One region of the Raoultella sp. genome, then DNA from elsewhere that is predicted to be linked to it. Evidence: predicted binding sites of a transcription regulator. Region 1 holds the regulator's gene; the other holds the start of a gene.
The links. Region 1 encodes LexA, which represses DNA repair genes until DNA is damaged. Its sites were predicted from a motif close to TNCTGTATGTACATACAGNA; they were not measured.

Region 1 (5,590 bases):
CACGTTGCGCAGCAGATCGAGGTAACACTCCAGCTGTTGCGTCAGCTGTTCACGGGTCAACGAGCGTTGACGAGAGGCCAGCAGCGCGGTGCAGCACAGATTCATGGCGTTGGCTGCGCCGGCGTTGTTGATGCGCACCATCAGATCGGAAGCAATGTTGTTGACCGTCGGCGTCAGCCATGATGGGCGAACGGCTTCGATCGGATCGATAGACTCACGCCATTCCGGAACATGCTGGTTCAGGTAAGACATCAGCGGCAGCGGTTCGCCAAAGTTAACATAGCCCTGACCGAGGTTACGCAGCTTGCTCAGGCCGCGCAGCATTTGCGGCAGGCTCTCTTTTTCTTTCGTCGCGCCGCGCAGCTCTTTGGCGTAGGTGCCCACTTCCATCACGTGCTCGTAACCGATGTAGATAGGCACCAGCGTAATCGGACGGGTCCCGCCGCGCAGCATGGCCTGGATGGTCATCGACAGAGTACCGGTTTTCGGATCCAGCAGACGGCCGGTACGAGATCGGCCCCCTTCAACGAAGTACTCCACGGAGTAACCCCGGCTGAACAACTCGCCGAGATACTCGCGGAACACCGTTGAGTAGAGCTTATTGCCCTTAAAGGTGCGGCGAATAAAGAAGGCGCCGCCGCGGCGGAAAATGGGGCCTGCTGGCCAGAAGTTCAGGTTGATGCCGGCGGCAATATGCGGCGGCACCAGCCCCTGGTGATACAGAACGTAGGAGAGCAGCAGGTAATCCATATGACTACGATGGCACGGTACGTAGACAATTTCGTGCCCTTCATGGGCCAACTGACGTACGCGCTCGGCGTTGTGGACGTTGATCCCCTGATACAGACGGTTCCAGGTAAAGCCAAGAACGCGGTCAGTGAGGCGAATCATCTCATAAGAGAAGTTCGCGGCGATCTCTTCCATCAGTGCGATGGCGTTTTGCTGCGCCTTCTCATGGGAGATTTTCTTGCTGCGCGCTTCATCTTCCACCGCGCGGGCGATGGCTTTGGATGCCAGCAGCTTATTGAACAGATCCTGACGCGCCGGCAGGCGCGGACCGACGGCTGCCAGACGTTGGCGGGCGAAGTGCATACGCGCGACGCGGGCCAGCTTCTGGGCGATAATTTTATCGGTGCCGTGTTCGGTGGCCATTCTGCGCAGAGAAACCGGCGGCGAGAAACGGACAAAGCTGTCGCGTCCCAGCCACAGGACGGCGAAGAACTTCTGAATGCCATTCAGCATGCGCAGCGGCGGATTAACTTCGCCTTTTTCGCGCCCTGGCGCACGACCAAACATCACCGACACCGGCACCATTTGCACGTCCAGGTCAGGGTGGTTGCGGTGCAGATCCAGGTAGTCGTGGAACAGCTTAATCGACTCTTCTTTCGGCGCGTAGTAGGTAAAGACGCGCGGGCCGCCGTGGATAAATACGTAGCGCGGCAGCAGCGCGCCGTCAATTTCCAGCGGTTCAAGCGGATCGGGTAAATCGTGCTCCAGACACTGGGCACGCAAGGTCAGCAGGTCCGCCTTTGAATTATAAGGCAGGACGTACATGATAGGACGCGAGGTATCCAGCCCTAATTCCTGTGCAGGTTCTGCGGGAATAGACTTGCTTTTTACCAGCACCCGTAATGGTAAATTCAGTAATTTATAGTAAATTCGTTGCCAGCCGGACATAAACGATGTGAAGCCTCTGGTTAATCATGCAAATGCGCGGCAAGAATAACAGAAAGTGTGCAAAATTTCCGTTGCCACGCGGCAAACGCGTACACTCATTGACGTCATTTACATAAAAAGGTTCTTTTGATGGCCAATAATACCACTGGGTTAACCCGAATCATTAAAGCGGCAGGTTATTCCTGGAAAGGGTTCCGCGCGGCATGGATCAACGAGGCCGCATTTCGGCAAGAAGGCGTCGCCGCAATTGTTGCCGTCGCGATCGCCTGCTGGCTGGACGTGGACGCCATCACGCGTGTGCTGCTGATAGGCTCGGTCCTGATAGTGATGATAGTTGAAATTCTTAATAGCGCGATTGAAGCGGTGGTGGACCGTATTGGCCCTGAACATCATGAGCTGTCCGGTCGTGCGAAAGATATGGGCTCTGCGGCAGTGCTGCTGGCCATTGTGATCGCGCTGATCACCTGGGGCTTCTTGCTCTGGGCCCGCTATCACTAAGCGGCCGCTTTGTGAGATGTCCCGTGTTGCTATGTCTTCCCGATGATCGGGCAACCCCGATGGTTTTTTGTCCGACCGGCGACAATAACCCCTGGCGTAATGGGTTATCAGGGACACAAAATGGAAAGAATCTCCTGATTTTTGTGTGAAATTTGATTCCAAAATCACCGTTAGCTGTATATACTCACAGCATAACTGTATATACACCCAGGGGGCGGGATGAAAGCGTTAACGACCAGGCAGCAAGAGGTGTTTGATCTCATTCGGGATCACATCAGCCAGACGGGCATGCCGCCGACGCGTGCGGAAATTGCTCAGCGCTTGGGGTTCCGTTCTCCAAACGCGGCGGAAGAACACCTGAAAGCGCTGGCGCGTAAGGGCGCGATCGAGATTATCTCCGGCGCATCCCGGGGGATTCGCCTGCTGACGGAAGAAGAACCCGGCTTGCCGTTGATTGGCCGCGTGGCGGCCGGTGAACCACTGCTGGCTCAGCAGCATATTGAGGGCCATTTTCAGGTCGATCCGGCGATGTTCAAGCCGAATGCCGACTTTTTGCTGCGTGTTAGCGGTATGTCAATGAAAGACATCGGTATTCTCGATGGCGATTTGCTGGCGGTCCATAAAACTCAGGATGTCCGCAACGGCCAGGTTGTCGTGGCGCGTATTGATGAAGAGGTTACCGTTAAGCGTCTTAAAAAACAGGGTAACATCGTCGAACTTCTGCCAGAAAACAGCGAATTTTCCCCTATCGTGGTGAATCTACGCGAGCAAAACTTCACTATTGAAGGGCTGGCCGTCGGCGTGATTCGCAACGGTGAGTGGCTGTAACACCTTCTCCACGCAGCATCGTCTGATGCATGATGCTGCGCAGTCTCCTTCCGCTCAGGCTCTTTCTCATGTTTTTTAACGCTGCTGATAAGGCCCTGTGGCGCCTGGCGCTACCCATGATTTTCTCCAATATCACCGTTCCGCTGCTGGGACTGGTGGATACTGCGGTGATTGGTCATCTCGACAGCCCGGTTTACCTCGGCGGTGTCGCGATCGGCGCGACGGCCACCAGTTTTCTCTTCATGCTGCTGCTTTTCCTGCGAATGAGTACCACCGGACTGACAGCACAGGCCTTTGGCGCAAAGGATCCTCTCCGCCTGGCGCGGGCGCTGGTGCAGCCGCTGGGGCTGGCAACCGGCGCCGGCCTGCTGATTGTGCTTTTCCGAACCCCGCTTATCGATCTGGCGTTGCATATTGTTGGTGGCAATGAAGCGGTGCTAGAGCAGGCGCGGCGCTTTCTCGACATCCGCTGGTTGAGCGCGCCAGCATCGCTGGCAAATCTGGTGCTGCTCGGTTGGCTGCTGGGCGTGCAGTATGCCCGGGCGCCGGTGATTTTGCTGATCGTCGGCAATCTGCTGAATATCGTACTCGACCTTTGGCTGGTAATGGGCCTACAGATGAACGTCCAGGGCGCCGCGCTGGCAACGGTCACCGCTGAATATGTCACCTTGATCATGGGACTGCTGATGGCAAGGCGTGTGCTGACGCTGCGCGGTGTGTCTTTCGCCCTGCTGAAGCGCGCGTGGCGCGGAGACGTGCGCCGTTTGCTGGCGCTCAATCGCGATATCATGCTGCGTTCTCTGCTGCTCCAGCTCTGCTTCGGTGCGGTGACCGTCTTCGGCGCTCGCCTTGGTGGTGAAATCGTCGCCGTCAACGCGCTTCTGATGACTATGCTGACCTTCACCGCCTATGCCCTGGATGGATTCGCTTATGCCGTGGAAGCGCACTCCGGACAGGCGTACGGCGCGCGTAATGGTAGCCAACTGCTTGATGTCTGGCGGGCTGCCTGTCGTCAATCGGGAATGGTGGCGTTGGCTTTTGCGGCGACCTATGCCGTAGCGGGACAGCAGATTATCACCCTGTTGACCTCGCTGCCTTCGCTTCAGCTGCTTGCCGATCGCTACCTGATCTGGCAGATCGTTCTGCCGGTGATTGGCGTGTGGTGTTATTTGCTGGATGGCATGTTCATCGGTGCGACGCGCGGGGCTGAGATGCGCAACAGTATGGCGGTGGCGGCGGCGGGATTTGCCCTGACGTTGCTGATGCTGCCGGTCCTTGGCAACCACGCACTATGGCTGGCGCTGGCGGTGTTCCTCGCGCTGCGCGGTCTGTCGCTGGCGCTTATCTGGCGGCGACATTGGCGGCGTGGCACCTGGTTTTCGTAGTGATTTTTGACGTGTAATTGGTTAAAGATTCCGAATAATAAATTTAACTCAGAATTCTCATCTATAGTTAATACTATGTCCGGCACGTAGCGGGCTGTTAACTCACCGAACGATGAGGATTGAATTATGAACAAAGACGAAATCGGCGGTAACTGGAAACAGTTGAAAGGTAAAGCGAAAGAGAAATGGGGCAAGCTGACCGATGACGATATGACCGTCATTGAGGGTAAGCGTGACCAGCTGGTCGGTAAAATCCAGGAACGATATGGCTACGCCAAAGATCAGGCGGAGAAAGAAGTCTCTGACTGGGAACGAAAAAACGATCACCGCTGGTAGCAGTGGGGGTTAACGAATCAACCCTTTGTTATTGCCTGCCCGATGGTACACGGAGGTACCGGCAACCCGGATTTCCGCTGCGGCGATAGCCTCAGCGGGCTTTCTTTTTAATCTGGATAGTATGGTCGTGATGGCAGTGCTCCGGGGTGCTACAGGCTTCGACCTCGACACAACTTGCGCACAGGCCGTGGGCCTCAATCACATTATGGCGTAGCGCAAAGCCCATTCTGGCCGCCAGCGTATGCATAATGTCTTCAACACCTTCTGCGCACTCTTCTTTCACCACACCGCAGCGGTCGCAGATAAACATGGCCGAGCTATGGGTCGGCTGATCGAAAAGATGACACAGCACGTAGCTGTTGGTGGATTCCACCTTGTGCACGAACCCCTGTTCCAGCAAAAACTCCAGCGCCCGATAAACCGTCGGCGGTTTCGCCTGCGGCTCTTTCTCGCGCAGCAGGTCGAGCAGGTCATAGGCGCTAATCGCCCCTTGCTGGAGACCCATCAAACGCAACACTTCCAGGCGCTGCGGAGTCAGGCGCACGCCGCGCTGTGCGCAGAGCTTTTCAGCGTGCGCTAACATTTCTTGCGAAGTGGTCTTATTCATGAGCATCCTCTGGTTGCGTGAGTCTGAAGTTGTTACTTTATCACGATCCAGGCAAAACGCCGAGAACCGGCAGCTTGTGCTATACCTGATGCATCTCATTTTCGGGAGAAAACGATGAAACGACCTGATTGCATTCGACATTGGCGCGAACTGGAAGGTCCAGATGATGCCACGTATCCCAATAACCCTGAGCGTTTTTCCATTGGCGCGCCGTTGGCGCGGGGGTTAAGACTCAACCGGCTGGGTATTCATCATGAAC
Region 2 (5,590 bases), on a different contig from region 1:
GCTGCGCTTGACGCTCAAGCACTATCTCGGGGAGTAGCGACGCTAAACGTCCGCCTGGCCGGGTAATGTCCCCTGCGCCAGGCCAATCAGAAAGGCGAACTCCAGCGCCACCCCTTCATAGCTTTTAAAGCGCCCCGACTTCCCTCCGTGCCCTGAATCCATATCGGTGCAAAGCAGTAGCAGGTTATCGTCCGTTTTCAGTTCGCGCAGCTTCGCCACCCATTTTGCCGGTTCCCAATATTGCACCTGGGAATCGTGCAGGCCAGTGGTAACCAGCAGATGGGGATAGGCCTGCGCCGTGACGCCATCGTAAGGGCTGTAGCTCTTCATGTAGCGATAGTACTCTTCGTCCTGTGGATTTCCCCACTCTTCAAACTCCCCGGTCGTCAGCGGAATAGACTCGTCCAGCATCGTGGTGAGGACATCCACAAACGGAACCTGAGCCACCACGCCGTGAAACAGCTCTGGCCGCTCATTGATGGCGACGCCCATTAACATACCGCCCGCGCTGCCGCCCATGCCATAGCACAGGCGAGGGTTGCCATACCCCTGCGCCAGCAGCGCATCGCAGACATCGAGATAATCGTTAAAGGTATTTTTCTTACACAGGAACTTGCCGTCTTCGTACCACTGCTGCCCTAATTCACCGCCACCGCGAACGTGGGCAATCGCAAACACAAAACCACGATCGAGCAGGCTCAACCGGCTGGCGCTGAAATCAGCATCTTCACTGGCGCCGTACGACCCGTAGGCATAGACCAGCAGTGGGCTGATGCCCTTGCGGAAATGCTCACGCTGATAGACCAACGAAACAGGGACCGCCACGCCATCACGGGCCTCAATCCACAGATGTTCGCTGCGATAATGACTGGCATCAAACCCTTTCACTTCCTGCTGTTTCAGTACCCGCCGCTCACCGGTATCCATATCCAGCTCAAAGAGCGTATCCGGCGTGGTCATGGATGAGTATCCGTAGCGCAAGCGCGAAGTTTCCGGTTCCGGATTATAGGCAAGCCAGGTCACGTAGGCCGGATCATCAAAGGCGATCCCAACCGCTTCCCGGGTCTTGCGGTTAATCTGGCGCAGGCTGGTTAACCCGCGCTGGCGCTCCTCGACCACCAACCAGTCGGTAAACAGGGCGAATCCCTCGAGCATCACATCCTGGCGCGGCGCGATCAGCGTCTCCCACAGCTGCTCGTCGCGCTCATGGGTACGATAGAGACCGAAGTTTTTCCCCTCGCGGTTGGAACGAAGATAAAAGGCATGCTGGTAGTGATCGAGACTGTACTCATGATCTTTACGTCGCGGCAGGAAACATACCGGTTCCGCATCCGGCATCTCGGTATTCAGTAACCGCACTTCACTGGTTGTCGCGCTGGCAAGATAGATCACGGCGAATTGCCGGGAGGTGGTCGTATGGAGGCTGACGTAGAAGGTTTCATCCTTCTCCTCATAGACCAGCACATCGGAAAACGGCGACGTGCCCACGGTATGCCGCCAGACCTGATAAGGCAGTAGCGTCGTCGGATGCTTACGGACATACCACAACGTTTGCGAATCATTGCTCCAGGCAAATTCCGGCGAAACGTTTTCCAGTACTTCAGGATACCATTCGCCATTTTGCAGATTGCACAAGCGCAGGCCATACTGCCTTCGGGAGAGATAATCCTCTGCCAGCGCCATAATCGTGTTATCCGGCGAAATGCCCAGTCCACCGAGAGTATAGAATTCGCTCTGCGCCGCGCGCTGGTTGCTATCGAGCAGCACGTCCCATTCATCCCACGCCTCTTTCAGCACCGACTGACGCTGATAGATAGCGTATTCACAGCCCGGCTCATATACCTGACGATAGCGGTAGCCATTTTTGCTGTAGGGTGCGGAGACTTCGCGCGGCGGGATACGGTCAATAATCTCTTTTAGTACCCGCTCCTGCAGGTTACGTTGAGTGGACATGACCTGCTGTCCGTACGCATTTTCTTCACGAAGATAATCAAGCACTTCAGGCCGCGAACGCTCGTCGTCGCGCAGCCAGAAGTAATTATCGATACGGGTATCGCCATGAAGGATCATGGCGTGAGGGATTCGTTTTGCTTTTGGTGGCATCTTTTGGTCTTCTGCATCCTGTATTTCATACACAAAATCATTCAAGAAGCGGCTTGAAGGATGGCGTGTATATAAGGGTGGCAAAAGTGGCCCACGTTGCAAGCAAAACCTGCTGATTTAGGTAGAAAGCGCCTGTTTTTGTGCCTGGATATCCTGTTCGATGTCGGCGCGCACTTCCGGCGGGAGGCCTAAAGCCTCACCAAGGGCGTTGAGATAGCTCCGCTCCATAAAATGGTCGATATCGATCGCCGCACAGCTGATGTAATAGATTTCCAGCGCCTCTTGCTCGTTGTCGATGCTCTGCGCCAGGCGCTGCGGGTCAAGCGGCTGCGCCAGGGCACGATCGATCAATACGCGCCCCTGTACGGCAATATCAGCGGCGCGTAGCTGCTCTTCGATATGTGCCCGTTCGCTGTCATCGATGTGCCCATCGCTTTTAGCGGCAAACACCAGCGCCAGAATGAGCCGTTCACTGCGCGCATCAAGCCCGGAGGCTGGCGAGGTTGACGCCCTGTCGGGTTGCGCAGGGGAAAAGACAGATTGTGCCGGGGAATTTTCCCGCATTTTCTGCTGATACTTATTCCACAGTACGCTTCCCGCCAGCGCACCGCCGCCAACCAGCAGTGCGCTGGTGCCATATTTGGCCAGTAGCTTGCGCGATAACTTACTGGCCACCAGCAACCCTGCCAGGCCGCCCAGCGCGCCGGGCAGGAGAAAGCTTTTACCATCCTGCCGCTCGCCTGATGAGGAAGATGGTCCCTGTTGGCCCAGCAGGGACTGGAGTTGATTAAGCCAGTTAGCCATGATTTCCCTCGTTACTGATTACGCGATGTCATCAGCCTAAACGACGAGATGTCAGGAAATGTTATGTGCAGCTAAAGATGCGCAAATTCGGCCGGACTCAGGCGGCCTTCGGCTTGCGCGATTTTGCGAGCACGGTTGCCGCGGGCGGCTCGCTCGCCCCCTCCGCCAGAGCCTCTGAGGTTTCAGCCGCGGAGCTCTCATCCAGGGAAACCTGGCCGCTCGTATCTTCTTCCGCTTCCGCTTCCGCTTCCGCTTCCGCTTCCGCTTCCGCTTCCGCTTCCGCTTCCGCTTCCGGGAGTTTTCCTGACCTCAGAATGTGGTGCAATGTCTCTTTGCGTTCCGCCAGCCACATTGCCATTTCATCGCGCTGGGTTTCATCTAATGTCAGCGGGCACTCTACCAGCCAGTCGTTGAGGACCTCGGCAAGATCGAGCATTTTGTCGTAAGCATCGGCCTCTTTTTTGCTGGTAAACGACATCTTTTCCTCACCTTCGCGGATCACCACATATTTAATTTCAACCGCCATTGTGCAGCCCCTTTATACTGTATTTTTATACAGTATAGCAAATTTTCACCCGGGACTCAACCAACAGTCATAAAGACAGACGCAAACGTTTTCGTTTATAATGCGACGCATGTTTTTTTACTGTGGAAAAGAGTCATGACGTTATTAGGCACAGCGCTGCGTCCGGCAGCGACGCGAGTGATGTTGTTAGGTTCCGGCGAACTGGGTAAAGAAGTCGCTATTGAGTGCCAGCGGCTGGGTATTGAAACCATCGCGGTCGACCGCTACCCCGATGCGCCAGCAATGCAGGTAGCGCACCGTTCGCACGTCATCAACATGCTGCACGGTGAAACGCTGCGCGCACTGATTGCGCAAGAAAAACCCGACTTTATCGTGCCGGAAATTGAAGCTATTGCCACGGATATGCTGGTGGAGCTGGAGCGGGCCGGGCAGAAAGTCGTCCCTACCGCCCGCGCGGCGAAACTGACCATGAATCGCGAAGGGATTCGCCGTCTGGCCGCGGAGGAGTTGCTGCTCCCCACCTCGGCGTACCGGTTTGCCGACAGCGAAGCGACCTTCCGCGAGGCCGTCGCGGAGATTGGGCTTCCGTGCATTGTGAAGCCGGTCATGAGCTCTTCTGGTAAAGGCCAGAGCTTTATTCGTCACTCTGACCAGTCGGCTGAGGCCTGGCGCTACGCGCAACAAGGCGGTCGTGCTGGCGCCGGTCGGGTTATCGTTGAGGGGGTGGTGAATTTCGACTTTGAAATTACCCTGCTTACCGTCAGTGCGGTCGACGGCGTCCATTTCTGTGCGCCGGTCGGCCATCGTCAGGAGGATGGTGATTACCGCGAATCCTGGCAGCCGCAGCAGATGAGCGAGCAGGCGTTGGCCCGTGCACAGGAGATTGCCAGCAAAGTCGTGCTGGCGCTCGGCGGCTACGGTCTGTTTGGTGTGGAGCTGTTCGTCTGCGGCGATGACGTGATTTTCAGTGAAGTCTCCCCTCGCCCACACGACACCGGGATGGTGACGCTGATTTCCCAGGATCTCTCAGAATTTGCCCTGCACGTTCGCGCTTTTCTCGGTCTGCCGGTTGGCGCGATCCGCCAGTATGGTCCGGCAGCCTCCGCGGTCATTCTGCCGCAGCTCACCAGCCAGAACGTCACCTTTAGCAATCTTCAGGGCGCGGTAGGGGCGGGACTGCAGCTACGCCTGTTCGGTAAACCGGATATTGACGGTTCTCGTCGACTGGGCGTCACACTGGCCGTCGCCGATAGCGTCGAGGAGGCGGTGGCGCGCGCGAAAGCCGCTGCGTCAGCCGTGCTGGTTCAGGGATAAAAAACCCGGTTGCGTCAACGCGACCGGGTCTGGATTTTGCCATTGTTCAGGGCGTGAAAATTACTTCGCGCCTTCAACCGCTTCGCGAGCGATGTTGGTGATACGGTCGTAATCGCCTGCTTCCAGTGCATCCGCCGGAACCAGCCAGGAGCCGCCGATGCACAGCACGCTGTTCAGTGCCAGGTAGTCGCGGTAGTTTGCCGGAGAGATCCCGCCAGTCGGGCAGAAACGGATATGCGCGAACGGACCGCCAATCGCCTGCAGCGCTTTCACGCCACCGTTTGCTTCTGCCGGGAAGAATTTAAACTCTTTCAGGCCATACTGCATGCCCAGCATCAGTTCAGAGACGGTGCTGATACCCGGGATCAGCGGGATGGTCCCTTCTTCAGTCGCGGCTTTCAGCAGGGACTCGGTCAGACCTGGGCTAATAGCAAACTGCGCGCCAGCCTCGGTGACCGCTTTCAGTTGCTCTACGTTTGTGACGGTACCTGCACCGACAATCGCCTCCGGCACTTCTTTCGCAATCACGCGGATCGCATCAATTGCACATTCGGTACGCAGCGTGACCTCCAGTACACGCACGCCGCCAGCAACCAACGCTTTGGCCATCGGCACAGCGTGTTCCAGCTTTTTCACCACGATCACCGGGACAACCGGGCCGTTGGTGAGGATTGCTTCTGCAGTTGTTTTCCAGTTTTTCATCAGAGTTTCTCTCTCGCCAGATCTACAAATTGTATCGTCTTAAAAAGTGATGCAGGTTGCGCCCTGTTCTGCTCCGGAGAGTTTTTCACGCAGCGCTGCAAACATTTCCCTGCCGCTCCCGACACGCGAACCGCTGAGGTC

Region 2: a site for LexA is predicted at 3,449-3,468, ahead of ACZAHD_RS05085 (YebG family protein). Genes of this name have one in related genera too.

Annotation. Positions count from the first base shown of each region.
Region 1 is NZ_JBCNNS010000050.1:10,420-16,009, forward strand. It holds gene plsB (glycerol-3-phosphate 1-O-acyltransferase PlsB) at 1-1,677, opposite strand, end outside; gene ACZAHD_RS11085 (diacylglycerol kinase) at 1,807-2,175, shown strand; gene lexA (transcriptional repressor LexA) at 2,395-3,003, shown strand; gene dinF (MATE family efflux transporter DinF) at 3,072-4,388, shown strand; gene ACZAHD_RS11100 (CsbD family protein) at 4,515-4,724, shown strand; gene zur (zinc uptake transcriptional repressor Zur) at 4,816-5,331, opposite strand; gene ACZAHD_RS11110 (cupin domain-containing protein) at 5,446-5,590, shown strand, end outside.
Region 2 is NZ_JBCNNS010000019.1:11,979-17,568, reverse strand. It holds gene exoX (exodeoxyribonuclease X) at 1-37, shown strand, start outside; gene ptrB (oligopeptidase B) at 43-2,103, opposite strand; gene ACZAHD_RS05090 (tellurite resistance TerB family protein) at 2,221-2,907, opposite strand; gene ACZAHD_RS05085 (YebG family protein) at 3,005-3,433, opposite strand; gene purT (formate-dependent phosphoribosylglycinamide formyltransferase) at 3,569-4,747, shown strand; gene ACZAHD_RS05075 (bifunctional 4-hydroxy-2-oxoglutarate aldolase/2-dehydro-3-deoxy-phosphogluconate aldolase) at 4,808-5,449, opposite strand; gene edd (phosphogluconate dehydratase) at 5,489-5,590, opposite strand, start outside.